3 regions of the Clostridium fungisolvens genome follow, and region 2 is predicted to be linked to each of the others. Evidence: riboswitches for the same ligand, from Rfam matches in the RefSeq annotation. Region 2 holds a riboswitch; each other region holds the start of a gene.
What was found. A riboswitch is a leader RNA that binds a small molecule or an ion and turns the genes downstream of it on or off. The one in region 2 is predicted to bind cobalamin.
Positions count from the first base shown of each region.

Region 1: it holds a riboswitch for cobalamin, as region 2 does, so the genes downstream of both, bsdtw1_RS18675 (sirohydrochlorin cobaltochelatase) here and cobT (nicotinate-nucleotide--dimethylbenzimidazole phosphoribosyltransferase) in region 2, are expected to answer to the same signal.
Region 3: it holds a riboswitch for cobalamin, as region 2 does, so the genes downstream of both, bsdtw1_RS08050 (energy-coupling factor ABC transporter permease) here and cobT (nicotinate-nucleotide--dimethylbenzimidazole phosphoribosyltransferase) in region 2, are expected to answer to the same signal.

Region 1 covers NZ_BLZR01000001.1:4,222,866-4,228,216, reverse strand. Annotated here, with positions in the region: gene bsdtw1_RS18680 (cellobiose phosphorylase) at 1-2,531, shown strand, start outside; cobalamin riboswitch at 2,692-2,942, shown strand; gene bsdtw1_RS18675 (sirohydrochlorin cobaltochelatase) at 3,303-4,178, shown strand; gene bsdtw1_RS18670 (cobyric acid synthase) at 4,192-5,351, shown strand, end outside.
Region 2 covers NZ_BLZR01000001.1:188,754-194,104, forward strand. Annotated here, with positions in the region: gene bsdtw1_RS00780 (Cof-type HAD-IIB family hydrolase) at 1-757, shown strand, start outside; gene bsdtw1_RS00785 (GNAT family N-acetyltransferase) at 983-1,831, shown strand; gene bsdtw1_RS00790 (hypothetical protein) at 1,921-2,328, shown strand; cobalamin riboswitch at 2,370-2,732, shown strand; gene cobT (nicotinate-nucleotide--dimethylbenzimidazole phosphoribosyltransferase) at 3,062-4,138, shown strand; gene cobU (bifunctional adenosylcobinamide kinase/adenosylcobinamide-phosphate guanylyltransferase) at 4,135-4,689, shown strand; gene cobS (adenosylcobinamide-GDP ribazoletransferase) at 4,691-5,351, shown strand, end outside.
Region 3 covers NZ_BLZR01000001.1:1,899,814-1,905,164, forward strand. Annotated here, with positions in the region: gene bsdtw1_RS08030 (MBL fold metallo-hydrolase) at 1-51, shown strand, start outside; gene bsdtw1_RS08035 (fatty acid kinase subunit FakA-related protein) at 197-448, shown strand; gene bsdtw1_RS08040 (TFIIB-type zinc ribbon-containing protein) at 770-1,318, shown strand; gene bsdtw1_RS08045 (MFS transporter) at 1,600-2,841, shown strand; cobalamin riboswitch at 2,997-3,179, shown strand; gene bsdtw1_RS08050 (energy-coupling factor ABC transporter permease) at 3,481-4,221, shown strand; gene bsdtw1_RS08055 (energy-coupling factor ABC transporter substrate-binding protein) at 4,221-4,529, shown strand; gene cbiQ (cobalt ECF transporter T component CbiQ) at 4,532-5,320, shown strand.

The sequences.
Region 1 (5,351 bases), 4.0 Mb from region 2:
TCTTCTTATCATTCTCTAGTGAAGATAATCAGTTGATAAGCCCTATAATAGATATGGATTTAATTTTTGGATGTAATACATCACTTATTAGACCTTTCGGATTTGAAGACAATGACTTAGAGGACATATATTCTAAGAAGCAAGTACCTCAGAACAAGGTTTCAGGAGGCTTCTCAGGAAAAGCTGTGAGACTTACTAAAAAGTTTACTTTATGCAGCATTTATGGCCATATTGCTAGTGTTGAACTTATAAATTCTATAAAAGATAGATTTAATGTGGCATATGTAGAAATAAAAGAAGATGAAGCAAGAAAGTTAATTGAAGACTTAGTTGATAATACTTATACAGAAACAGGAAATCATCTCTTTGATCAATATATAAGTCAATGTTACATGGATAATGTTCTTAGAGGCGGATATCCATTAGTATTTAAAGGTAACGGAAAAAATCATGTTTACCATGTATACTCAAGAAAACATGGAGATCTTGAAAGAGAATATAATTTCTTCTCTATAGAGCCTGCATACTATTCTCAAGGTAATGGTAACTTTAGAGATGTTAATCAAAATCGTAGAAATGATGTTTTAATAAACCCAGAAGTTCAAGAATTTAATGTTAAACAATTTATGGATTTGATTCAAGCAGATGGATACAATCCTTTATCAGTAAAAGGATCAGAGTTTACCTTTGATAAAGAAAAGTTTGATGAAGTATTCGAATTATTTAATGAAGAAGATAACAATGTAAAAAATATATTAATGGGTAAATTCACTCCAGGTAAGCTTATTAACTATATAGCTGACAATAATGTAATTATAAAGTGTTCTTACGAGGAGCTTGTTGAACGAGTTTTACAATACTCTACGCAAGGCTTTGAGGCTGAATTTGGAGAAGGATATTGGACAGATCACTGGACTTATAACATGGATCTTATAGATAACTATTTAAATATATATCCAGATAAGTTAGAAAAGTTTTTATTTGAGACCAAAGACTATAGATTTTTTGATAGTCCAGTAAGAGTACTGCCAAGAAGCGATAAATATGTAATTACTAATGGTAAGGTTCGTCAATATGGAGCTATTTTAGAAGATGAAGAAAAATGCCATAAGCTTAATATAAAGCTAACTGATACTAATTGGCTTAAAAAGGACAATGGTGCTGGGGATATATACGAAACAAATTTATATGCAAAGCTTATTTCTCTTGCTTTAAATAAATTTGTAAATCTTGATCCAATGGGAATGGGCATTGAGATGGAAGCCAATAAGCCAGGCTGGAATGATGCTATGAATGGATTGCCTGGAATATTTGGGTCTAGTATAAATGAATCGGCGGAATTAGTTAGAGTTTTGAACTTTATAATAGATGCCTCAGAGAAGTTTGATAAGTCAGTTCCAATTCATACAGAATTATTTGAACTGATCACAGATGTTGACGCTGTTTTAAATAGAAAAAATAATGGGGAAATAGGCCAATTTGAATATTGGGACAAGATATCTTATTTAAAAGAAGCCTATAGAGAAAAAATAAGATTTGGAATAGATGGAAAAGAGAAAGAATTAACAAGTAAAGAAATACTAGAGATATTTAACAAATTTAGAACTAAGCTTAATGAAGGACTTGAAAAAGCTTTGGAATTAGGAAAGGGTATATATCCTACCTATATAACTTATGAAGCTAAAGAATATGAGATATTAGAAGGCAAGAAGAATCCTGTAAATGGATATCAAAATGTTTTAGTAAAGGAATTTGAATGCGTTCCAATACCATTGTTCCTTGAAGGTCCAGCTAGAATGCTTAAGAGTTTAAAAGACATAGATAAGGCAAAATCACTTTATAATAAGATAAAAAATAGTAAGATATATGATGAAAAGCTTAATATGTATAAGACTTCAGAGCCTTTAGACGAAACTACCCATGAAGTAGGAAGAGCTAGAGCCTTCACTGCTGGTTGGCTTGAGAGAGAGTCAATATTCCTTCATATGGAATATAAATATCTACTAGGACTATTAAAAGCTGGTTTGTATGATGAATATTTTGAAGATATAAAGACTGCATTGATACCTTTTATAGATCCTAAGGTTTATGGAAGAAGTACTCTTGAAAACTCATCGTTTATAGCAAGCTCAGTAAACCCAGATGAAGAAGTGCATGGAAGAGGTTTTGTATCAAGACTTACTGGATCAACCTCAGAAATGTTAAGTATGTGGTTTGTGATGATGGCTGGTAAAAATGTATTTAGATATGAAGAAGGAAAACTAAAACTAGAATTAAAACCTATACTTCCACATTGGTTGTTTAACAGCAATAATGAAATTAGCTTTAAGTTCCTTGGAAAAACTATTGTTACCTATCATAATAGGAGCAGCAAAAATACCTATGGGGATAATGGTGCTGTGGTAGAAAGATTAGAGTTAAGGACTTTTGATGAAGAGGCTTTTGAAATAGTGGGCGGTATAATTGAAGGGCGCTATGCTGAAATGATAAGACAAGGGGATTTCAGAAGTATAGATGTTTACTTGGCTTAAAATACAAATATGATAAGAAGATGATCTTAAAAATCCACAGCTGATATTTTTGGCTGTGGATTTTTTACTGTAAAAGTTGCTTCAGCGATTTTTTCACTGAAAAAGGTTGCCTTATCTATATATTGACAAACATCTTATATAAATGTAAGCTAATTTTGACAAGTTAATAACAGATTTAGGTGCCTTTCAAGAAACTATTTTTAGAAAGGTGAAAAGGGAATGCGGTTAAAATCCGCAGCAGCCCCCGCTACTGTAAGTGAAGACGAACCTTTGAATACCACTCTTATATAGAAGTAAAGTTAAGCCTTAAGATTAGAAAACAAGGTAAGAACTTTAATCTAATAAAAAAGGGGAAGGTTAAGGAGAGAAAGAAGCACGAGCCAGGAGACCTGCCTAAATTGAGGGAAAGTAAGTCTTTCGGAGGGAAAGTACTATTTTTATTGATAGTTTATACGGAATTAATATGCGTTAATAAATGCTTATTTTGAGCATAATGATACTATATGTTATAGGTATAGTTTATACGCAAAATTTCTATATATAAGTCTTTTATAAAGATAGTATTCTTTTGAGGAGTATTATCTTTTTTATTTTTTAGTGCCTATTGACCATAAGTTTTTAATTTGTGAATATAGATGTACCACTTCGAATCTTAATCTATTTTTAAAACTCTCACGGCTTCTGGTGAGAGAATTTAAAAATAATAAGTTCTATTACGAAGTGGTACATCTGTAGATTAAATGAGGAAGCATATTTTTAGGGGGAAGTTTAATGAAGGATGTAATAAAAAAGAAAGATATTAGTAAGAAAGCAATACTAGTGGTTAGCTTTGGAACTACTTATGAGAATACAAGAAAGCTAACTATAGAAAAAATAGAGAAATTGATAGAAGAAAAACATGATGAATACGAAATAAGAAGGGCTTTCACAGCTCATGGTGTAATAAAAAAACTTGCTAGTAAGTATGACATGTATGTAGATACACCTGAAGAAGCGTTAGAAAAGCTTAAGGAAGAAGGTTTTAATGAAATAATAGTTCAACCTCTTCATCTTATACCAGGTTTAGAATATGACTATATAAGAAATGTAATAGAAAGTTTTTCAAAGGACAATGACTTTAAATATATAAAGCTTGGAAGACCACTTTTGTATTTTAAAGGAGAAGAAGACGATATACCGGATGATTATACCTTGATGGTGAATGCTTTAGAAAACCAAGTATCAAGAGATGAAGCTGTTGTTTTTATGGGACACGGAACACATCACCCGGCAAATTCAACCTATAGTTGTCTTCAAACTGTATTTTGGGATAACGATTTTGATAAGGTTTTTATAGGAACCATAGATGGTTATCCAACCTTAAATCACGTTATAAAGAATTTAAGAAAAAATCATATAAACAAAGTTACGTTAATGCCACTTTTACTAGTAGCTGGTGATCACGCCGTAAATGATATGGCTGGAGATGAAGAAGATTCATGGAAAAGTATACTTGAAAAAGAAGGTTTTGAAGTGGATGTTTATATGCATGGACTAGGGGAAAATATTAATATACAAAATCTATATCTTGAACATTTAGAAGATGCCATAAGTGAGAAATATATAGGTATAGGAAAGAATAAAAAAGGAATGGCTAGCAATTTTTAAGGGGTGGTAAAATTTGGCTAAAATCATGATACAAGGTACTGCATCCTCAGTTGGGAAAAGTATTTTGGTAGCTGCATTATGTAGAATATTTAAACAAGATGGGTTTAAGGTAGTGCCATTTAAATCACAAAATATGTCCTTAAATTCTTATATAACCTTAGATGGTAAAGAGATGGGGAGAGCACAAGTTTTGCAAGCTTATGCTTGCGGATTAGAACCAGAAGTATATATGAATCCTATTTTGCTTAAGCCAACTTCAGATAAAAAATCTCAAGTGATAGTTAATGGAAAAGTATTTGGCAACTATACTGCTATGGAATACCATAATATGAAATCTGGTTTTAAGGATATGCTTAAAAAACATTTTGATAAGCTAGAAGAAGACTTTGACATAGTTGTTATGGAAGGTGCGGGAAGCCCAGCAGAGATTAACCTAAGAGATAAAGATATAGTAAATATGGGGATGGCAGAACTTGTGGATGCACCTGTGCTTTTAGTTGGAGATATAGATAAGGGTGGAGTATTTGCTGCATTAGCTGGAACTATGCTTTTACTTAAGGAAGATGAGAAAAAAAGAGTTAAAGGAACGATTATAAATAAGTTCAGAGGTGATGTTAAAATACTCGAGCCTGGACTTGATATGTTAGAGGAGATAATAGATAAGCCTACTCTTGGAGTTGTTCCCTATTTCAGACTAAAACTAGAAGATGAAGATGGAGCTGTAGATTTCAATAAGAAGGTAATTGCACCTATAGATGTGGCAGTAATAAAGCTTCCTAGAATATCAAACTTTACAGATCTTGATGCGTTGAAAAATGAAGAAGATGTATCTGTAAGGTTTATAACTTCTCCAGAAGAGTTTGGTACACCAGATCTTCTAATAATTCCAGGAAGTAAAAATACTATAGAGGATCTTAAAGCTTTAAGAGAAAATGGCTTAGAGGATAAGATTATAACTTATTCAAAGGATGGTATGGTTATTGGAATTTGCGGTGGATATCAGATGCTCGGAAAAGTTATAGAGGACCCATATGAGGTTGAAACAGAGCTTAGAGAGATAAAGGGAATGGGTCTTTTAGATATAGGAACTGTGTTTGAAAAAGAAAAGGTTACTACAAGAGTTAAGGCAAATGTAATATCTGAATTCTTAAAAAAGAATAATATGTCTGATAA
Region 2 (5,351 bases):
AAATAGCAAGGGGGAACTTCCAGAGGGGTTCTTTGATACTTTGGATGAATTGATAGATAGAGGTGTGATATTTGTAGCAGCAAGTGGAAGACAGTATTATACACTAGCTGATAACTTTGGCAAGGCTAAGGACAAGATGCTTTTTGCTGCAGAAAATGGTTCCTTTGTTGTTCATAACGGAAAAGAATTATTTTCTAAGACATTACCTAAAGAAACTATCATGGAAATTTTGAAAGAAGTAAGTAGTATACCTAACTGTTTTCCAGTAGTATGTGGCAAGAAGTATGGATATTATAAAGATACAAATCCTAAGTTCTTAAAAGAATTACAAAAATATTATTATAATAGAAAGCAAGTAGATAATCTTGAAGATATAGAAGATGATTTCTTAAAGGTAGCAATTTTTGATTTAGAAGGATCAAGCGAGAATTCATACAAAAAGATTGATAAGAAGTTGAAGGAAGAACTTCAAGTTACTGTTTCGGGACAAAACTGGGTTGATATCTTCAGAAAAGATATAAATAAGGGAGTTGCAATTAACTACCTTCAAGAAAAGTTCAACATAACCCATGAGGAAACTATGGTATTCGGAGACTATTTTAATGATATCCAAATGCTTCAAAATGCGTATCATAGCTATGTTATGGTAAATGCACCAGATGAGTTAAAGAAATACGGAAGATTTATGGCTAAAAGCAATGATGACAATGGTGTAATTGAAGTAATCGAAAGAGAAGTTCTTAAAAAGGACGCTTAATTTCAATACGCTGATTTAGCAGTACCAAATTTTCCTCATATTCATTCGGAAAGGCAAATGCGCGAAAAAAAAGCTCGCTTCAGCGACTTTTTTTTTATTTTATATTAACATAATTTTAAATTTTTAACTATTACTTGTAATAAGTTATGGGGAGATAGTAATATTATAACAAGTATTTGGATTATAATATGTATATAGTTCTGTTTGTGGTTTAGGGGGGGGTATATGATAAAATATAAAAATTGTTTAGATGTAACTATTGATGATATATTTAAGGCGTTTCAGGATGGATTCTCGGACTATATAATAAAACTTAATGTTAATAAGGAAGATTTTGAAGAAAGATTCTTTGGTACAGAAGGGAATTCTAAAGAATATTCTTTCGTAGTGTATGACAGTAATAAGCCTGTAGGATTAATGCTAGGTGGTATAAAAGAATATGAAGGAATAAAAACTTTGAGATGTGGAGGCTTAGCAATTCATCCAAGCTATAGGGGTGGTTGGATAAGCAAGAGACTTTTCCAATTACATCAAGAGATTGCAAAGAGTAAAGGTTGTAGTCAATTGTTTCTAGAAGTCATAGTTGGAAATGATAGAGCAATCAATTTTTATAATAAGATGGGATATAGCAAAATTTATGATATATCCTTTTACTCTAATGATAATACAAGCAACTTGAGAAAATACCATAATAAAAAACTGGTTATTAAGGATATAACATTTGGCCAGTATAGAGAAATATGCCATAGATATGATGGACATGTTAGTTGGCAAAATGCTTATGAATATCTAAGTTTATCAAAGGATACATACTATTATGGAGGATTTATTGATGATATTCTTATTAGTGGACTAAGCATAAATAAATCAGGAAAGATAAGTTTTATTTATATAGATAAGAATTATAGATTAAGTGGAGTGGGTTCATCTCTAATTAATTATGCTGTTAAAGAATTAGGGATAAATATGATTACTGCTAGTTTTGTTAATAATAGTCAAGCTTTTGGGTTTTTAGTTAAGAATGAATTTAAGAAAATGCCTATATCCCAATATGAAATGTATAAGATTTTGTAGCATAGTATTTATAATTTATCAATAATTTTCTACTTGAACATTTTAGACATTAGCTATAACATAAGACTAAACATAGGGGGTGTTAATCAATGGTAGCAATAATAAAAGCACTAATGAGAGCAGTGAATGATATTCATGATGTTTTTATACAAAAAGCACAGGGCTCTGGATATAACCTTACGGACAAACAACTTCATTTTATAATTATAGGAATCATAGGTATCTTAATTTTTGCAGGAACCCAAATGCTATTTAAATGGCTCGCAAAGTATAGCATTACAGCTATATCATTCATATATACTTTTACAGTACTACTGGTAATAGTTTTTGGTATTGAAATAGAACAAAAAATAACTAAACGAGGAAATATGGAGTTTGCAGATATAGTAGCTGGTATATGGGGATTCTTATATATATTCATAATTTACTTAATAATAAGAATAGCTGTATATCTAATAAAACAATATACTAATAAAAGAAAAGTTAAGAAGCAGTAATCTTGACTATAATAAATATGAATACTATAATTTAGTTGACAATTTAATAAGTTCTTATTGGTGCTTCAGTTGCACAAATACATTTGTTCAATAGAAGTTAAAAGGGAAAAAGGTGAAAGACCTTTGCAGCCCCCGTTACTGTGATGATGACAAAATTTGCACTAAAACTTAAGATATTTAAGTTTTAATCCACTGAGTTAAGGATGTCTATCTAATAGATTCAAAGTATACCAATGTTTGTATTTTTAGGAGGTATAGTTTGTAGTTAAAGTTTAGATGTCTATGAATGTACCACTTCGTAATAAGTTTTACAATGAATTGGCACATCTATATAAAGAGCTTGGGAAGGAGCAAAAAGTAGGATGATTCAAAGCCAGAAAACCTGCCATAAGAAAAGTTAATTTTCCGGGGGGGAAAAATTACTGTTAATAAAGCAAGTTTTACTGATATAAAATTATTTTGCTTAGGGTTTGAGTACATTTAAACTTTAATACAATGCTAATAATGTTTATATTGTTGAAAAACAAGAGTATTTTGTGTGCGGATATAAAAATACTTTATGTAATTATAGCTTTATTAATTATGAGAGTAAGTTTTATCTATTTTATAAGTTTTAATATAGATATATTGATTCGAAGAGTAATTATAAAGACCTCCTTAGGGAGGTCTTTTATTTTTATGTTGTATAGTATTGAAGCCTAAGGGTAAATAGTTTTAGTTGGGGAGGATTAATATGCAGGAAGCATGTCTAATAGAAGATATAGAACCTTTAAATGAAAAATCTATGGCTGAGGCCAAAGAAAGAATGGATAACTTGGTGAAGCCTATAGGTAGTCTTGGAAAACTTGAAAAAATGTCTATAAAGTTATCTGGAATAACAGGTGAATTATATAATAATATCGAAAAGAAAGCAGTTATTATAATGTGTTCTGATAATGGGGTATGTGAAGAAGGTGTGGCCTCAGCTCCGCAAGTAGTTACTGCGACTCAAACAGTAAATTTTATAAAAGGAGTAACGGGAGTAGGGGTTTTAGCAAGACACAACAATTGCGATTTAAAGGTTGTAGATATAGGTATCAATGAAGAAATAAATCATAGTGAACTAATAAACTGTAAGATAAGAAAAGGTACATCAAACATTGCTAAAGGTGAAGCAATGACAAGGGAAGAAGCTCTTACAGCTATTAGAATAGGAATTGATTTGGTTTCAAAGCTTAAAAATGAAGGATATAACCTGATAGGCACTGGGGAGATGGGAATAGGAAACACAACTTCTAGTTCTTCAATATTAATTGCCTTAACTGGTTGCACTATTGAGGAAGCTGTAGGTAGAGGAGCAGGACTTACGGATGAAGCCTTCGAAAAGAAAAAGAAGGTTATAAAAAAGGTTTTAGAAATAAATAAACCTAATATAAACGACCCAATAGAGGTATTGCATAAGGTTGGTGGCTTTGATATAGCTGGACTTGTAGGAGTATATTTAGGTGCGGCAAAGTATAGGATGCCGGTAGTTATTGATGGATTCATTTCTGCAATTGCAGCATTAATAGCCTATAGGTTAAATAACGTTACTAAAGATTTTATGTTTCCATCTCATATATCAATAGAAAAAGGATATAACTTAGTTTTATCAGAGTTAGGTTTAGATCCTATATTAGATTTATCTATGAGATTAGGTGAAGGATCTGGATGCCCATTAGCTTTCAATATATTAGAAGCTTCTACAAAGATAATGAATGAAATGGCAACCTTTGAAGAAGGTAATGTAGATTTAAATGATTATAAGGGGCTTTGGGAGGGGAAAATATGATTACGTTAGTAACTGGTGGTGCAAGAAGTGGAAAGTCTTCTTTTGGAGAGTCGATACTTGAAAATGAACCAGAGGTTTTATATATTGCAACTTCAATACCTTTTGATCAAGAAATGAAAGACAGAGTTAAGAAGCACAGAGAGCAAAGACCAAGCCATTGGCATACCTTGGAAAGCTATAAGGATTTTCAAGCTGAATTTGAAAAAATATTAGGTGGTAATATAGTTTATAACGGTGTAATCGTTGATTGTATAACCATAATGATTTCTAATATATTATTAGAAAATTTAAGTGACGATGGCAATGATGACTATGATTTAATTGAACAGAAGGTTATGTTTCAGATTGATAATTTAATAAAAGGTCTAAGAAACTTTAATTGCAAAGCAGTTATAGTCACTAATGAGGTTGGAAGTGGAATAGTGCCAGAAAACAAGTTATCTAGGGAATTTAGAGACATAGCTGGACGAGTAAATCAAAGATTAGCAAAAGAATCAGATGAAGTTTACCTAGTTGTGTCAGGTATACCTGTAAGGATTAAGGGGGAATAAATTGAGAAAGTTTATTTTAATCATACAGTTTATGACTAGAATACCTATAAATTTAAGTTTGGAGGTAAAGCGAGAGGATTTTGCTGATGCAGTAAGATACTTTCCTTTAGTAGGACTTATAATAGGTGCAATAGATTTACTTATATATATAATTACATGTAAGCTATTCCATGGCATGCTGCCAGTGGTATTTACTATGATATCACACATTATTGTTACTGGAGGTCTGCATCTAGATGGGTTAAGTGATACTGCCGATGGAATATTTTCAGGTAGGAGTAAGGATAAGATTCTTGAAATTATGAAAGACAGCAGAGTTGGAACCTTTGGAGTGTTGGCACTTGTTGCACTGATGCTTTTAAAGTTTTCAGCAATTGAAGAACTTTCAAGGGTTAACATATACTCAGCGCTTTTAATCTCGCCAGTGATTAGTAGAACTTTAACTACACTTTTGATGTATAAAAGAAGATATGCAAGGGAGAAAGAAGGCTTAGGAGATCTTTTTATAGGAAAGATTTCTACACTAACCTTTAGTATAGCATTGGCTTTGGGTATAATCATAACTTTAGCTGTGGGAAGAACTTATGGACTTATAGTTATAGTTATAGGCTTTATTTTTACAGTATGCTTTAGATCCTATATAGAAAAAAGGCTAGATGGTA
Region 3 (5,351 bases), 1.7 Mb from region 2:
AAAGAAAATATTGAAAATTATAAGGGGATAGCTGTCCTTAATTATAAATAAATAGTATATCTAACAATCTAATAAGGGTATGTGCTTCTGTTGCTTTTACAAAAAGCTTGAATTATAATGAGAAAAAACACTACTTTGTTATTTAAACATTATTATAATATAAACAGGAATTTGTAAAGTATAAAGGAGAGTAATTATGATTGAATACAAATTTGACACACAGTTATTAATCGAGGGAGAAAATCTTTCAGAGGATGAAATAAATGAATATATAACACAAAACATTGAAGGCGATTGCTTACTTGCAGTTGGAGATGATGAACTTATAAAAATACATTTTCATACGAATACTCCATGGAAGGTTCTTGAGTATTGTGCTTCTTTAGGTGATATTCATGATGTTGTTATAGAAAATATGGAACGACAAGCCAATGGGCTAAAAGGCTAAAAGTTAAGCAGGCAGGTGAAAACTTGTCTGTTTTTATTTTTGATTCTTTTTAAGATTATTATAGCTGAAAAGTTTAAGTACATTAATATTAAAGGAACAAAGCATAATATAGATATAAAAAATTTTTCGAATATCAATGTTTGTATACAAAATATGGTAGTAATATTATAATTATATTAAGTTTTAGATGAACAACTTCATACTTAAATTTATATTTTCAAACTTTCCTCTCAGAATCCAGAGGAGTTTTGAAAATAGGTTTCGGATTGAAGTATTTCATCTTTAGTTATGAATTAATATAGCTTGTAAGGGGAGAAAAATATGAGATGCTTAGTATGTAAAACAAACGAATTAGAAGAGCAGTATTTAGAAAATGGTTTAAGGGTTTATACTTGTAAGGAGTGTGAAGGGAAATGGATGCGCTTTGGAGACTATTTCACCTGGCACAATAGCAATAAAAATCAGAGTGAAACTGTAACAGAGGATAAATACATATCTGTTAAAGATTCCACAAATCCTAAGTTTTGTCCTGATTGTGAAACTATACTTACTCCGTATAAAGTATCAAGTAAACTTAGTTTTATGCTAGAGCATTGTGGTTCCTGTAATGGAATCTGGTTTGATAAGAATGAATGGGAGTCAATTAAGAGCATTGATTTACATCATAAAATTCAAAACTTTTTTACTGAAGCATGGCAAAAAAAGATTAGAGAAGATGAAAGTAGAGAATTCTTAGAAAAGCATTATACAAATAAGTTTGGTGCTGAGGATTATGAAAGACTAAAGCAGACAAAAAAATGGATAGATGAAAGTGAAAATAAATCTATGTTATTAGCTTATCTGATGAATGAAAATCCTTATAAGCTATAAGAATGATAGAGGCTTTTAAAAAGCCTCTATTTTGTTTTTCTGGATTTTAATGGAGTTTTTCCGTAAATCTTTTTAGAACAGTAGCCTTAAATTCTTCACTTGATGTCACCTTCATTAGTATGTTTATTAATATTTATATAAATCACATTATTGCAAATTATATCTGGAAATAATCATATTATGTATAAAAGTAGTTAAATGTGGTGTAATAGTTGAAATAGAGATTAATTTTATGTATACTTACCTTTGTTGAGAATTGATATCATATAAAACATAATATTATTGAAAAGGTAAGAGAAGAAATGAAAAATAAAAACTTTATTATAGTAGTTATTGGACAAATAATTTCTTTGTTTGGAAATTCTATTCAAAGATTTTGTATGTCGCTATATATATTAAATTTAACAGGAAGTGCCGGGATATTTTCAACAATACTAGCAATTTCAACTATTCCATATATACTGTTCGCACCAATTGCGGGTTTTTTAGCAGACACGGTAAACAGGAAAAAGATCATGATTTATCTTGATTTCATTAGTACAGCGTTAATGGGAGTATATTCAATCATAATATTAAGTGGTAAGGATAATACCATAATAGTAGCGGTTGTAATGTTTATGCTTTCTACAATTTATACTTTATATAGTCCTTCTGTCACATCCAGTATTCCACAAATTGTTGAGAAAGAAAGCTTAGCTTCTGCCAATGGAGTAATTCAGCAGGTTGGGTATGTAGTTAATTTAGCTGGACCAATAGTTGCGGGACTGTTATATAGTTTTTTGGGAATGAAAATGGTAGTGATATTAAACTCAGTTAGTTTCCTTGTTGCAGCAATACTAGAGCTGTTTCTAGATATTCCTGATTTAGAAGTAAAAGAAAGGTTTAAAAATCCTCTGATACAATCTATTGGCGAAATGAAAAAGAGCTTTATGTATTTGAAAGAAAAAAAGAAGATAGTATTAGGAATTATATTTTCATATGCACTCACTAATATCTTTGTAGTTCCGGTGTTAAGTGTTGTGTCTCCATACTTTATTAACGTAAAACTAAGTATGCCTTCAAGCATTTATGGATATATTGAAGCAATATTTGTTTTAGGAATGATAATAGGAGGTATGCTAATTACCTTGAAACCTAACTTGTTTAAAATAAATATATTACATAAAACAATGTATCCAATGATACTAGCTATGTTTATTATGGCAGTCTCTACTGTTATAAGTGGAGAAAACAAGTTTGTAACACTAGGGCTTTATTCCATAGGAGGTCTTGGAATAATGCTGTCACTAGCATTATCTAATATTATTTCCTTAACATATATCCAACAAGAAGTGAGAGAAGATATGCTAGGGAAAGTTAGTGCTTTTTCTACAGCAGTTGCTACCGCAAGTGTTGCCCCTGGGCAGATAATATATGGACAATTAATTGATTTTAATTTAGGTATGTTCAATATACTGATACTGACTTTTATATTTAGCATTGCAGTAGTGTGGTATATAAAATGGAATGTTAGAAGAGTTTAATTCCATTAAAGTAATATGTATGAATGTGCAAAAAATATTTGAAGTTTACAATAAAGGTATATGACAGTATACTTAAAGATGTAACATTTCCGTAGGAAAGCTATTTTTAAAACTCTTCTGGGTTCTAAGAGGAGAATTTGAAAATATAAATATGAATTGAATAATGAAATATAGGTTTAATCGTATTGATTAATTAAAAGGGAATCAGGTAAGAATCCTGAACTATCCCGTAGCTGTATTAGAGGAGTTTAAATACATAAATGTCACTTGGAAACAGGGAAGGCGTATTTAAATGATGAGTCTTGAGTCAGAAGACCTGCCTATATTTTTGCACCAATTATAGATGTACCACTTCGTACCGAAACCTATTTTCAAAACTCCTCTGGGTTCTGAGAGGAGAATTTCAAAATATAAATTTTATTACGAAGTGGCACATCATTAACTCTACGAGTGATAGAGAGGGGCGGTAGAATGAAAAATTGCTTACTTATTTTATATGATTAAGTATGTTTTGTTACTATGTCCTTTTAACATTTTAGTTAAGAGGACTTTTTTACTGTTTAGAAGACTATAGAATTTTAGTACAAGAACAAAGTGGTTTTAAACAAACATTAAAGTCTATAAAATAGGAGTGTTTATATGAAAAAGAAATATCAAATTGCATTAGGTATTTTTATTGCGTTATTATTTATCCCTAGAACAGCATATGCAATGCATATAATGGAGGGATTCTTACCAGCAAAATGGTGTATTGCTTGGGGAGTTTTAGCAATTCCATTTGTAGTGGTTGGCTTTTTTACAATAAGAGAAAAAGTAAATGAAAATCCTAGAACTAAAATGCTTATAGCTATGGTAGGAGCTTTTGCCTTTGTATTGTCAGCGTTAAAAATACCTTCAGTTACTGGGAGTTGTTCACATCCTACAGGTGTGGGACTAGGCGCCATACTTTTTGGACCAACTATAATGAGTGCTTTAGGAGTAATTGTGTTAATATTTCAGGCTTTGCTTTTAGCGCATGGAGGAATTACAACCTTAGGTGCTAATACTTTTTCTATGGCTATAGCAGGACCTTTTGTTTCATATTTTTTGTACAAGATTTTGAAGACACTTAAAGTTTCACAAAGCATATCTGTATTTTTATCTGCAATGATTGGAGATTTAATGACATATGTTATAACAGCAATACAGCTTTCATTGGCTTTTCCGGATCAAAGTGGTGGAGTTTTAGCTTCTGCAGCTAAGTTTTTAGGAATCTTTGCGGTTACTCAAATTCCTCTTGCAATAAGTGAAGGGATATTAACAGTAATTATATTTAATTTGTTAAAGAACTATAATAAGCAGGAATTAATAGAACTTAAAGTAATATCGAAGGAGGAATAATAGCTGTGAAGTTGAAAAATAAGAGTCTTCTAATAAAAAATTTTATATTAGCTTTGCTAGTTATAATAATAGCTGTGGCTCCACTTGTATTTATTAAAAATGGTGAATTTTCTGGTTCTGATGATCAAGCAAAAAAGGCTATAACAGACATAAATAAGGAATATAAACCTTGGTTTTCACCTATATGGCAACCACCTAGTGGGGAAATAGAAAGCTTACTTTTTGCATTACAAGCTGCAATAGGGACAGGTATTGTATGTTATTATTTTGGATACCAAAAGGGAAAGTCTAGAAAGGCAGAGAAATAAATATGTTTTCGATTGATAAATTAGCATATATATCTGAACTAAGAAGGGTAAATCCAACGGAAAAATTTATTTTTGCTATCTTTACTATGTTTATTTGTATTGCTTTAAATAGTACTGTAATTTCAGTGATAGTATTACTTCTCATGTCAGGAATAACTGTTTTTAAAGGAAAAATTCCCTTAGGAACTTACGTGAAATTAATGTCATTACCACTATCATTCTTGATAGTTGGAATAATCACTATAGCGATAAATATAGTTCATAGTGCTGATAACTTAATATTTGGATTTAATATATTAAACATTAAGCTAGGGTGTACTTCAGAGAGTTTTGAGACAGCTACGAGTCTGTTTTTTAAGTCTTTGGCATCAGTTTCATGCTTATACTTTCTAACACTGAGTACGCCATTGTTTGAGGTTTTATCTGTACTAAAAAAACTAAGAGTACCAAAATTATTTGTTGAATTAATGGGGCTTATATATAGATTTATTTTTGTATTGTTAGACACGGTAAATATGATATATACATCTCAAAATTCAAGGCTTGGGTATTCAACACTTAGACTTAGCTACAATTCATTAGCTAAATTAATCTCATCCTTATTTATAAGTTCCTATAAGCGATCACAGGACATTTACACAGCTATGGAATCAAGATGCTATGACGGTGATATAGACTTGCTTGAAGAAAACTATCCAAGTTTATTTAAAAATATCTTACTAATTGCTTTTACGGAAGCAGCCTTATTAATTATAGCTTTTAGTGAATATCTTATCAGGGGGAAGATATAAGGTTTAACACTTTAACTTAGGATTACATTTA